3 regions of the Thioalkalivibrio sp. genome follow, and region 3 is predicted to be linked to each of the others. Evidence: predicted binding sites of a transcription regulator. Region 3 holds the regulator's gene; each other region holds the start of a gene.

Region 1 (4,218 bases), on a different contig from region 3:
TGTTCGCCCCATAGGCGTTCGGGGCATGCGGATCGTGGCGGACCTTGTCGAAGACCAGCAGGCGCGTGCCCAGATAGAAGCCCTCCTTCAGGTCGTGGGTAACCATGAAGATGGTCAGCCGCCGGCGTCGCCACAGATCCAGAATCAGCGCATGCATATCCCCGCGGATGCCCGGGTCCAGCGCCCCGAAGGGCTCGTCCAGCAACAGAATCTTCGGATTCTTCATCAGCGCCTGCGCGATCGCGAGCCGCTGCTGCATGCCCCCGGAGAGCTCGTGCGGGTATTTCTTCAGCGCATGCGTAAGCCCGACCGCCTCCAGCATCTCGAGGGCCTTTGCGCGGGCCCTGCGACGGACCCCACCGAAGAGACGGCCGGTGAACCGGGCACGGCCGAACTCCTCGGCCACCAGCACGTTGTCCAGCGCATTCAGGTGCGGGAAGACAGAGTATTTCTGGAACACCACGCCGCGGTCGGGCCCCGGCTCGGCGGGCATCGGCGCACCCTCCAGCAGCAGCTCGCCGCGGCTCGGGGTTTCTTCGCCCAGCAGCATGCGCAGGAACGTGGTCTTGCCGCAGCCCGAGGCGCCGACAATGGTGATGAACTCGCCGGTCCGGACCTCCAGGTTCAAGCGCTCCAGCACCACGTCGCGCCCGTAGGTCTTCCAGACGTTCCTGAGGGTAACGATCATCTGCATGCCTGATGCTTCCAAGGGTCAGGGGACGCCCGGAACACGCCCTGCGCGGCCTCGGTTTCAGCCCGTGCCGTCATCGCCGCCGCCCTCCGTACCACGGGAACAGCCACCGGTTGGCGAGGCGCAGCAGCAGATCGAACAGGAAGGCGAGCAGCGTGATCCACACCACGTACGGCAGGATGGTGGCCATATCCATGAAACGGCGCACCAGAAAGATGCGGTACCCGAGGCCCTCCGTGGCGGCGATCGCCTCGGACGCGATCAGAAACAGCCAGGCTGCGCCGAGCGCCAGGCGGGTCGCGTCGAGCAGGCGCGGAAAGACCTGCGGCAGCACCACGCGCACCACCACCAGCCAGGTCGACGCGCCCAGTGTCTGCGCCTTGATCAGCTGCTCCGTCGGCAGCTCCTCGACCCGCTGCTGCACGTCGCGGATGATGAACGGAGCGATGCCGAACACGATCAGCACCACCTTGGCCAGTTCGCCGACCCCGAAGGTGATGAACAGGATCGGCAGCACCGCCAGGGGCGGGATCATCGCGACCGCGGTGATCAGCGGCGACAGCGCGCGGCCGGCATAGGGAATCAGGCCGGCCAGGATGCCGACCACGAGGCCCATCAGCATGCTGATGCCCACCCCGAGGGCAAGCCGGGTCAGGCTCGCCGCCGTGTCCACCCACAGCACCAGCTCCCCGGTCCGGCGGCTGGGCTCCGTCGCGAGCCGCCAGAAGGTCTCGAGCATCATGCCGAGAGACGGCAGCAGCGGATCGTCCGGGTTCTCCGCGAGCCGTGCCGCCGATGCCGCCACATAGGCCAGCAGCAGCAACGCGAACGGCAACAGCCCGAGCAGGTAGCCGATCGTGCGCGGCGGGTGCTGGTTGATCAGGCGTTTCACAATGGCGGTGCCGGTGGAGCGGGCGATGAACCTGCGTTACCGTGAGAATCCAGCCTCGCTTTTCTGGCATAGCGAGCCGCGGCACACATCAGATCTGGCGCAATGCCGTCAGAGCTCGCCGTCCGCGGCCATGCGCATGTACTCCGCGTTGAAGCGGAAGCGCACGTTGTCGGGGCTGCCCAGGATGGAGCCATCGCTGAACTCGATGCCGACGAAGTCCGGGCTGGGTGCGCGCTCGCCGAGCAGCCCGTGCTCGAAGGCGAACTGGCGCACCTTCTCCATCGTCTCCTCCGGCTCCGGGCCGGTGACAAAGTCCACTGCGTCCGCCGCGTCGTAGAACATGCGGGTGGAAGCGAGCTGCGCCTCGTAGCCGGCCAGGTCGGTGCCGCCGGCCTCGCCCATCGCCGCGCGGGCCGCCCGGCCCGCCTCGTCGTCGCCCCGCATCACGTCCATGATCTCGTACCAGGCGCCGGTCAGCGCCTTGCCGAGCTTCGGATTGGCCTCCAGCACCGCGGTGTTGACCACCATCAGGTCCATGACCTCGCCGGGGATCTGGCTGGAATCAAAGACCACGTGGGCGTCGTCGCGGGCACGGATCTCGCCCAGCTGCGGATTCCAGGTAACGACCGCATCCACGTCGCGGGACCCGAAGGTGCCGACGATGTCCGCGTCCGAGGTATTCACCACGCGCACGTCACGCTCGGTCATGCCAACGGAATCCAGCGCCCGGGCGAGCAGGTAGTGCGACACGGAGAGTTCGACCAGATGCACGTTCCTGCCCTCAACGTCCTCGAGCCGGTCGGTATCCTTCAGGATCAGCCCGTCGTTGCCGTCGGAAAAGTCGCCGACGATCAGTGCGGTGCTGTCCACGCCACCCGCCGCGGGAATGGTCAGGGCATCCATGTTGGTCACGCTCACGCCGTCGAAGGCACCGGCGGTGTACAGGTTGATCGACTCGATGTAGTCGTTGATCTGAACGATCTCGATGTCGATGTCGTACTTGTCCGCCCACTTGTCCACGATGCCCGAATCGGCGCCGAAGCCCCAGGGCATCCAGCCTACGTAGATGCTCCAGGCAATGCGGAAGCTGTCCTTCTGCTGGGCCTGAGCCGTGCCCGCGGCCGCCACGGCCGCGAGCAGCACGCCAAGCAGCACGAGGCGCAGAGGGAGGCGAAAGAAGACTCTCTGGAACGGGTTCATTGGAAATCCCCATTGTGGTTACCGGTTTCGAAACAGGGCACGGGAGAGCATCCGCAAACGCATGTCTCCCGGGCTTTTGTCCCGCCGTGTAACCCCAGCCGGTGAACCCGGGGAGGTCGGCCACTCTCGGACCAGACGCCCGCCTGTGCGGACCGGAACCCTAGTCGCCCATTGGTGCTGTCTTTTCGGATCCGGAGATTCGCGCCTCGCTGGAGCACGCACCCCCCTGCCTGCAGAAGCACAAGCAATTGCCTTGCCAGATCATCCCGCCACGGCAATTCAGAGGCTTGAGCAGCCCAAGCGGCGGGCACGCTGTCCGCAGGACACGCATGCGCACCATCGAAGTGCACGGCCTCGAACCATTGGAGTGCAGTGGCTGCACCGCCCGCGTGCGGGGTCCTGCGGCAACGAGGGCGCACTGGCCGGGCCGGTCGGCGGTCTCCCGCGAACCGTTCGCGCCATCGAGTGCGGGGCTTGCTTCCACCCGCTAGAACCCGCTTTCAAAGTGGCGGCAAGCCGCGCTTCACAGGGCGCTTGCGCCGGCTTCCTTCGGGGTGACGCGGATCGCGATGCTCGTTATCCGGAACTCGACAGCATCCAGTTCTTCAGGTCCGGAAAACGCCTTTGCTTCAGTTCGCGCCGGATCTGCGCGGGGGCGGGTGCGCGCGCCTCCAGGAGGGATTCCAGAAGCTCGAAGTCCCTGCGGTCCAGCGACTGGAATTCGACGCCGGAGCCAAACTCGTTTTCATGGACTACCCGCACGTCGATGGTGACGGAGAAGACGTCCTCCTCACCACCGAAGAGCGTGAGTACGCAACCGTGACCCACGCCCCCGAGGCGGACGCGGTCGAGGAATGCACCACAAAGCCCGATGTCCTGCGTCTCGGTGTCGTGCTGGCACCCGTCATCGAGACAGAGCTGGCCGGACAGCCTCACCGGGAGGCGCGTGTTCTGCCGCTTTTCCATGAATGAAATACCGCCATCCTGTGTTGATCCCGTCCATGGAAACCGGTTCATCCATGAGGCACTCTGGCAAATCCCTTGGCCGCCTAACAGCAAGACTAGCCTCAAGTCGCTGAGATTTCCATCGGAACCGCAACGGGATGAGGTGCGGCTACGCAACGATCATGGCCACGGATGGCATCCCGGAGCACGCGGATCCGGCGCGGCCATCAGCGTAATCCGGCTACAGATCCAGGCGCCCCTGCCCCGCCGCCAGACGCCGCTTCAGTCTCCTGCGGCGGTGACGTGCCTCCGGACCCTGGTCCAGGAGCCGGGCGTAATCCAGGGCACGGGTCCAGTCACGGCGCACGTGCTCGTGGTACTTCGCCAGGCGCTCGGCGGCCTCGCGGCTGCCAGCGGCGGCGAGCCGCTCCCAGATCGCCGCCGCCTCGGCCACTCTCCCGGCTCCGCGCAGCGTCCGCGCCAGCTCGAG
Region 2 (4,218 bases), on a different contig from region 3:
GTGCAGGGCCTGCACGCGGCCCGGGGCCACGCCGACCAGCAGCTGCCGTTCGCCCACCTGGACCAGCACCATGCGCTCGCGCGAGCCCAGGGAGATGCCTCCCAGCACCCGGAAGTCGCTGCCCAGGCGCGACTGCACCCCCCCGACCCGGCGCATCAGGAAGGCCAGGACCAGGATGGCCGCGATCACCACGATCAGCCCCACCAGCAGCTGCGCCAGATAGGCGGCGTCGATTCCGGCGCCGGCGGGGACCGGCCATGCGCCCCCGGAGGCCTCGGCCGCCAGCGTGCCCGGAAGCAGCACCGCGACCACCGCGGCCGCGGCACGGGCCCCGCGGCGCCGATGCGCGGCGCCGGGCCACCGTCTGTTGCCGGGAACCGTCATCACTTCAGCTTCTTCACGCGCTCGGCGGGGCTGATCACGTCGGTGAGCCGGATGCCGAACTTCTCGTTGACCACCACGACCTCGCCGTGCGCGATCAGTGTGCCGTTCACGAACACGTCCAGCGGTTCCCCGGCCAGCCGGTCCAGTTCGACGATCGATCCCTGGTTGAGCTGCAGGAGGCTGCGGATCGCGATTCGGGTTCGCCCGATCTCCGCGGAGAGGGTCACCGGGATATCCAGCACCACCTCCAGGTTCGCTTCGTCCCTCTTCCCCGAGACCGGGGGCTCATCGGCCAGCGATTCGAAGCTCGCCTTCTCGAAGGACTCGCGTTCCGGAGCGCGCGCCCCGGTGTGACCGGCGCCGTCATCCTGGGGGCCCCTGCGGGACGCGGAGGCGTCGACCGGCGGTTCCTGTCCGGTGTCCTGGTTCTTGTCGTCGCTCATGACTCGTGATCCTCTGAATGGTCAGTTCGAGCGCGATATGCGCTCGGTCACCTGGATGGCGTTCCTGCCGCCGGAGATCCCGAAGCGGCCGCGGGCGACGGGTATGCCCTCCGCGCGCAGCAGGTGCTGCCGGGGGAGTTCCACCGGGATGATGTCGCCCGCCTTCAGCCGCATCACCTGCCCCAGCGTCAGGCTGGCCTCCGTCAGCAGCGCCACGGCCTCGACCTCGGCGGTGTCCAGTTCGTCGCGCAGGCCGCGGACCCAGCGCTGGTCCTGGTCCGGACGGTCGCTCTGGAAGCCGGCGTCGAGCACCTCGCGAATCGGTTCGATCATGAAATAGGGGAAGGTCACGTGGAGGTCGCCGCCGCCGCCATCGAGGTCGACCCGGAAGCTCATCACCATCACCACCTCCGACGGGCTCACGATGCCGGTGTACTCCGGATTCACCTCCGAGCTGACATACTCGAAATCGAGCTCGGTCACCGGCGTCCACGCCTTCTTCAGGTCGGTGAAGACCTGATCCAGCATCACCCGGATCACCCGGATCTCGGTCGCGGTGAACTCCCGGTCCTCGATCTTCGCGCTGTAGCGGCCATCGCCGCCGAAGAAGTTGTCGACCAGGATCGAGACCAGCTGCGGGTCCAGCACGAACAGGGCCGTCCCGTGCAGCGGGCGGACCTTCACGGTATTCAGGCTGGTCGGCGCGGCCAGGGAGTGGACGTACTCCGAGAACTTGGTCATATGCACGCCGTTCAGCGCGATCTCCGCGTTTCGGCGCATCAGCCGGAAGAGGCTGATGCGCAGGAAGCGGGCGAAGCGCTCGTTGATCATCTCCAGCGTGGGCATCCGTCCTCGGACGATGCGCTCCTTGCTGGTGAAGTCGTAGGGGCGCGCGATTCCGTCGCGGGCCTGCAGGTCCGTCTCGGTGTCCACCTCGCCGCTGTCGACGCCCTCTAGCAGGGCGTCGATCTCTTCCTGGGAGAGCAGTTCTTCGGGTGCCATCGCGGCCTCACTGCATCACGAAGGAGGTGAAGTAGATCGACTCGACCCCGGGATCCCCGGTGCTGCGCTCGAGTACGGCCCGGATCGTCTCGAGCATCTCCTGGCGCGTCTGCTCCTTGCCCTCCGCGCTGTTGAGCTGCTCGTAGTTCTTGCCGCTGAGCAACATGATCAGGTCGTTCCGGATCATCGGGCTGTGCTGATCCACCGCCTCCATCGCCTTCGGATCGCGCAGCGCCATCACCACGCCCACCTGCACGAAGCGGATGCGCCCCGGTCCCTCGATGTTGCCGAGCAGCTCCGGCTCGAGGGCCTTGTAGACCAGCGGCCGCTTGGTCTCCGCGGCGGCCGGATCGGCCAGCTCCTGGTCGCCGCCGAGGGCGAAATAGAGGACACCGCCGACGGTGCCGCCGCCCAGCAGAACCACCACCAGGATCACCACCACCCACTTCAGCGCCCTGCCCTTCGGTTGCGCCGCCTCCGTGCCCTCGGCCAGGTTCAGATCGTCTTTTTCCGCCATGTCGCTCCCACCCCTTCTACGCTGCAAGGGGTGGAGCAAATGACGTGCCAGTCACTCGGATAGGAGGATTTGCATTGTTTTTCAGATGGATGGCGGATCAATCCAAGCCGTCCGTCGAGGTTTTGACGGGCGCCGGCCGGGGCGGGTGCCGGAATGCCGGCGCGTGGCGTGGAGTCGCTGCAGTGCCCCGGGGCATGCAAGCGCAAGCCTATGGAGTGCGGCGGCTTGCGGCCGCCTTGCCCTGCAGGAGGCTCGCCTCCTGCCACGAAGGCAGGCCTCCGGACACCGGAGGAAAGATTTGCGACTCGGTGCGGGCCACGCTGGGCGTGCGGGCCGGCCAGGCGCTGTCGCAGCGTCCCGGTGCGGCCCCCGCGGGACGCCGTGAATACCTCCCTGTAGGCTTGACGGCAGCATCCCTGCTGCCGACACCCGCGGGGGACCGCACGGGACGCCACTCGACCCACGGACCCCCCTCGCAAGAGCGGTCCGACGCCCTCGGCCCCAGACCGCAATGCGCCGGCCCTCACCCCGACGATGGACCCCCTCCCCCGCTTGCGGGGGAGGGGGGAAATCAGGCGTAGTAGTCGACCAGACCCTGGACAGCCGGGGGCCCGGACCGGGTTGCGCCGGCATCCGCTTCCCCGGCGCTGCCGTCCGCTGTGCCGGGCAACTGCGCCCCGTGCCCGCGGCTGCCGTCGGTGCCCCCCCGCTCCCTGCCGTCCTCGCTGACATTCACGTCGCCGAGGTTCAGGCCGCTCTCGGCGAACATCTCGCGCAGCCGCGGCAACGCCGCCTCCACCGCCTCGCGCGTCGTCGCCTGGGGCGCGATGATGTTCAGGTGCGTGCGATCGCCGTCCACCTGCAGGCGGACCTCCAGCGGTCCGAGGTGGGGCGGGCTGAGCTTCAGCTCCGCGGCCTGCAGGTTCTGGTTGACCATCCAGCGGATCCCGTTGCCGAGTGCCCGGTCCCAGCCGGGCTGCTGGAGCGGCACATCCACATGGAAGATCCGGGCGCCGGGGGCGCTGGCCGATCCGGGCTGACTGCCGGTGGCGGCATCGCCCGGGGCGGTCGTGATCCCCGCGGTCGATGCCGCCTGCGGTCCGGCATCCGCAAGCCGCGCCTCGAGCAGGCCGCGCATGGAGGCGGCGTCGCCGGCGCCGGCACCCGGCAGCCCCGCGGCAAGCGCGGCATCGGGCAGGCGCGCGTCCGCGAACAGCGCGGAGAATCCGGGCAGCGGTCCCGCCGCCGTCTCGGTGCCCGGACCGCCGGTCACGACCCCCGGCAGGAGGGAGAATGGCGCCGCCGCAGCCGGCCGCGCGTCCACGGGCGGCGCCGCGGACCCACCCTGCAGTCCGGCGAGCATCTCGCCGAGCCGGGCCCGAAGCGCGGCCAGGTCGTCGCCGGTGCCTTCGCCGGCCGCGGCCGGGCGACCGGCGGCGGCCGCGTGCAGGGCCGCCGCCAGCAGCTCGAGGGGATGGGTGCCCTCGCCCCCCGCGATCGAATCCGGCTGCAACAGGTCGGACTCCAGCCCGAGACCCGGTGGAAGCGGCAACGCGCTGCCGTCTTCCGGCAGCCCATCGCCGCCGAGCTCCGCCGCCAGCAGGGGCGTCAGATCCTCGACCGAGACGTCCTCCGGCAGGGCCGCGGCGACCGCCTCCAGCTGCTCCAGCTGCGCCGCCAGCCGGGTCCAGAAATCGCCCCCGGGCGCCCCGTCCCGCCCCTGTGGCGCGACGCCGAGGTCATCCAGGGCCTGCAGCAGCTGGGAGGGCAGGTTTGTCGGGAGTGCTGATGTCTGCATCGGATTGTTCCAGGACAGGGACCGCGTCACGCCGGTCGTGCGCCGGGGTTCACCGGCAGGACCGCCGGGTCTTC
Region 3 (4,218 bases):
TGACGACCGGGATCCTCAGGCCGAGCACATCCTCCTCTCCGCGGCAGCCGTTCATGCGGTCGTCCGGCAGGGTGGTGTGCTGGTCCCAGTCGCGCAGGTCGATGATCAGGCGCAGGTACTTGCCGCGCTTGATCGCGGAATCTCCGTACATCGCCCGGATGTTCAGGACCCCGAGACCGCGCACCTCCAGCAGGTCGCGCAGCAGCGGGGGGCAGGTGCCACGGATGATGTCCGGTGCGATGCGGGCGAACTCCGGGGCATCGTCGGCGATCAGCCGATGGCCGCGGCTCACGAGTTCCAGTGCGACCTCGCTCTTCCCGACGCTGGATTCGCCGCTGATCAGCACGCCGGCCCCGAGGATCTCCATGAAAACGCCGTGGCGGACCACGGAGCGCGCCAGCCGGTGCTGAAGAAAATAGCGCAGCAGTCCGATCAGCTCGTGGCTTCCGATATGCGTGCAGAGGACCGCGGGCAGGGGATTTCCGCACTTCGGCGGCAGGCTCTCGAACGGGCAGGTGCCCTCGGCGAAGACCACGGCCACCGTGCCGGTCGCGGCGAGATCCAGGATCAGGCACTCGTGCTCGGCCGGTTTCAGCGTCTCGATATGGCGGGCCTCGAGATCGCCAATCACCTGGATGCGGTTGGGCCGGATCATGTTGAAGTGACCGGCCATCGGCAGATCGGCGTCGTCTGCCTCGTGCAGGATCCGGTCGTGCGCTTCGGCCTCGCCATGGACGTACACCAGCCCGGTGCGCGGCCCGAGGGCGGCGACCAGCTCGGCGAGACTGAGGCTTTCAGCCATCGCGGAAGGCGGTGCGGGCGGCCAGGTGCAGGGCGGGGGTGTCGGCGCTGCGCCGGAGCGCGGCGATATTGTCGGGCTGGGACAGGACGCGTGCCAGCTGCGCCAGCAGATCCAGGTGTTCGCCGGTGGATTCCTCCGGCACGATCAGCGCGATCAGGATGTCGACCGGTTCATGGTCGATGGCCTCGAAGTCCACACCCTGCTCCAGCCGCAGCACCGCGACTCTGGGGTTGTCGATCTCGGCCATGCGCCCGTGGGGAATGGCCACGCCATGGCCGAGACCGGTGGAGCCGAGCCGCTCCCGTGCCGAGAGGGCATCGAAGATCAGGCTGGCCGAGGGAACGGCGTCACCCCTGGCCAGGAGTTCACCGAGCCGTTCCAGCGCGCGTTTCTTGCTGGTGATGTCGGCGTCCAGGCAAACCCGGTCCTCCCGGACAAGATCGGCAATCTGCATTGCTCAGGCGATTTGCTGTCGGTTGAGCTGCACGCCTTCGGCGCGGTGATGATCCTTTATCTTCTCCTTGTGCTTGATCAGCTGCCGGTCGGTCTTGTCGATCAGGCCGTCGATCGCGGCGTACATGTCCGCGTGCGTCGCATAGGCATGGATGTGGTTGCCGCTGACCTGAAGGTTGGCCTCCGCCTTGTTATGGTTCTTCTCCACCGTGAGCACGACATGGATGTCGATCACCTGGTCGAAGTGCCGTTCCAGGCGACCGAACTTGTCCTGAACGTAGTCACGCAGTGGATCGGTGATGTCGACGTGATGACCGGTCAGATTGATCTGCATACTCAAACTCCTTGCATTGGTGGGCCGCGAGGTTCAGAGCAGCTGCCGGCGTTCGCTGGACGGCGGCAGGTTCATCGCCTCGCGGTATTTGGCCACGGTGCGCCGGGCCACGTTGATGCCTCGGTCGGAGAGGACCTGGGCGAGTCGGGAGTCGCTCATGGGCCGGTTGGGCGGTTCCTCGCTGATCAGTTTGCGGATCATCGCACGGATCGCGGTGGCGGAACATTCACCGCCGTCGCTGGTGCCCACGTGGCTGGAGAAGAAGTACTTGAACTCGAACACGCCGCGCGGGGTATGCATGAATTTCTGGGTCGTCACCCGCGAGATGGTCGATTCGTGCAGGTCCAGCGCCTCGGCAATATCGCGCAGGATCAGCGGCTGCATCGCCACCTCGCCCTTCTCGAGGAATCCGGTCTGCCGGTCCACGATCGCCCGCGCCACGCGCAGCAGGGTCTCGTTGCGGCTGTGCAGGCTCTTCAGGAACCAGCGCGCCTCCTGCAGCTGATTGCGCATGAAGGCGCTGTCGCGCGCATCACTGACCCTCCGGACCATGCCCGCGTAGAGGCTGTTGATCCGGATGCGCGGCGCGATCTCCGGGTTCAGGTCGACCCGCCAGCCCTCGCGGTCCCGGCGCACATAGACGTCCGGGGTCACGTATTCCGGCGCCTGGTCGCTGATCTGGCTGCCGGGCCGCGGATTCAGCGTGCGGACGAGCTCCATCGCGCGCGCGAGGGTCGTCTCGTCCAGCCCGAGTTCCCGCTGGAGCGTGCGGAAGTCATGCCTGCCGAGACTCTCCATTCCCGCATCGATCACCCGAAGGGCGGTGTCGCGCAGCGGCGTGCCCTCCGGCAGCACGCGCAGCTGGAGCAACAGACACTCGCGTAGATCGCGCGCACCGACGCCGACCGGATCGCACTGCTGGATCCAGTGCAGGACCGCCTCGATTTCGTCGAGGCCGACGGTCTCCTCGCCCCCAAGGATTTCCTGAAGGGTCTCGAGGTCGGTCTCGAGGTAGCCGTCCGCGTTGATGCTGTCGATCAGCGTCGCCCCGATGTGCCGGTCCTGTTCGTTCAGCGGGCCCAGGTGCAGCTGCCACAGCAGGTGCTCGTGCAGGCCACCCTCGCTGCCCGCCTGGTTCTCGAAGGGGTCGCGGTCATCGACCCCGACGCCCTGCGAGCCCGGGCCCTGGGCGTACGGCTCGTCACCCCAGTCCTCGGCGGATGCCTCCGTGTCCGGGCTGTTGTCGGCGGGTTCCGCTTCCGGCTGGGCCTCGGCTGGCTCACCGGACGCCTCTTCGGGGGGCGTGTCCTCGGCGAGCTCGAGCATCGGATTGCTCTCGAGCGCCTGCTGCACTTCCAGCTGCAGTTCGATCGTCGACAGCTGCAGGAGGCGGATGGCCTGCTGCAGCTGCGGGGTCATGGTCAGGTGCTGACCGAGCTGCAGATTGAGCGAAGACTTCAGCATGCGGCGGGCAGGGACGCGAAATGATTCATCATGACTTCATGTTACTGCCTGTGCCCGGTTTTTTGCAGCCTTTTGGTGCAGGGCCACGGCGCGCGGCCGGAGGCGGGCCGCCCCTGCCGGGGGCTACGGCGCGGATGGCATGCATCAGAGACGGAAATGCTCACCGAGATAAACCGTCCGCACGCGCTGGTCGGCGAGCAGCTCGGGTGGCGTCCCCTCGCTGAGCAGGCGGCCCTCGCTGAGGATGTAGGCCCGGTCACAGATGCCCAGTGTCTCGCGCACGTTGTGGTCCGAGATCAGCACCCCGATGCCCCGTTGTTTCAGGTGGGCGATCACCTCCTGAATCTCCACCACCGAGATCGGGTCCACGCCCGCGAACGGTTCGTCGAGGCAGACGAACTGCGGGTTGCCCGCCAGCGCGCGGGCAATCTCGGCGCGCCGCCGCTCGCCGCCGGACAGCGCGATCCCCGCGCTGTCGCGCACCGTATTCAGCTGGAATTCCTCGATCAGTGCGTCCCCGATCTCCCGGCGTCCGGCCGCATCGAGGTCCCGGCGCAACTCGAGCACGGCCTGCAGGTTCTGCCAGACCGTCAGACGGCGGAAGATCGATGCCTCCTGGGGCAGGTAACCGATTCCGAGTCGCGCGCGCAGATGGACCGGCGCGCGCGTGAGCTCGCGGCCGGCCAGCATGATGCGGCCCGCGTCCGCCTGTATCAGTCCCACCAGGATGTAGAAGCAGGTGGTCTTGCCGGCACCGTTCGGTCCCAGCAGACCGACCACCTCGCCCCGGGCGACGTCGACGTCGGCCCCGTCCAGCACCGTGCGCGTGCCGTAGCGTTTGGTCAGCGCGATGCCCACCAGACGATCATCCGGGGCCGGCTCCGCGCGGGCCGTGCCGCTGGGATCCGCGGCGGCCGTCATTCGGCTTCCGGCTGGATGGTGATCCGGACGCGCTCTTCCGGCGTGCCTTCGATGCGGATGACATCCTGTGCGAGGTCGTAACGGATCCGCTCGCCGCGTGCGTCCTCCGTCAAGGTCTGCACCCGCGCCTCGCCCAGCAGCACCAGCACCTCGTCTTCGAGGTGATATTCCATCTCCAGGGATGTCGCGACCCGCGGCTGGTTGTCGGCGTCGGGCGCCTCTGCGCGCACCGGCTTGCCCTGGG

What was found. Region 3 encodes sigma-54, which starts transcription at its own class of promoters, with help from an activator protein. Its sites were predicted from a motif close to TGGCANGNTNCNTGCTT; they were not measured.
Region 1: ACESMN_RS04155 (putative urea ABC transporter substrate-binding protein) is a predicted target of sigma-54. The motif match lies at 3,026-3,042, and genes of this name have one in related genera.
Region 2: fliL (flagellar basal body-associated protein FliL) is a predicted target of sigma-54. The motif match lies at 2,380-2,396, and genes of this name have one in related genera.

What each region holds. Positions count from the first base shown of each region.
Region 1 is NZ_JAWLHP010000014.1:31,240-35,457, reverse strand. It holds gene ACESMN_RS04165 (ABC transporter ATP-binding protein) at 1-694, opposite strand, end outside; gene ACESMN_RS04160 (ABC transporter permease) at 765-1,583, opposite strand; gene ACESMN_RS04155 (putative urea ABC transporter substrate-binding protein) at 1,692-2,783, opposite strand; guanidine-I (ykkC/yxkD leader) riboswitch at 2,847-2,958, opposite strand; gene ACESMN_RS04150 (PilZ domain-containing protein) at 3,360-3,749, opposite strand; gene ACESMN_RS04145 (ribonuclease H-like domain-containing protein) at 3,970-4,218, opposite strand, start outside.
Region 2 is NZ_JAWLHP010000028.1:23,767-27,984, forward strand. It holds gene fliO (flagellar biosynthetic protein FliO) at 1-384, opposite strand, end outside; gene fliN (flagellar motor switch protein FliN) at 384-827, opposite strand; gene fliM (flagellar motor switch protein FliM) at 849-1,829, opposite strand; gene fliL (flagellar basal body-associated protein FliL) at 1,837-2,346, opposite strand; gene ACESMN_RS07190 (flagellar hook-length control protein FliK) at 2,918-4,144, opposite strand.
Region 3 is NZ_JAWLHP010000023.1:22,697-26,914, reverse strand. It holds gene hprK (HPr(Ser) kinase/phosphatase) at 1-802, opposite strand, end outside; gene ACESMN_RS06170 (PTS sugar transporter subunit IIA) at 795-1,256, opposite strand; gene hpf (ribosome hibernation-promoting factor, HPF/YfiA family) at 1,260-1,589, opposite strand; gene ACESMN_RS06160 (RNA polymerase factor sigma-54) at 1,623-3,008, opposite strand; gene lptB (LPS export ABC transporter ATP-binding protein) at 3,198-3,974, opposite strand; gene lptA (lipopolysaccharide transport periplasmic protein LptA) at 3,971-4,218, opposite strand, start outside.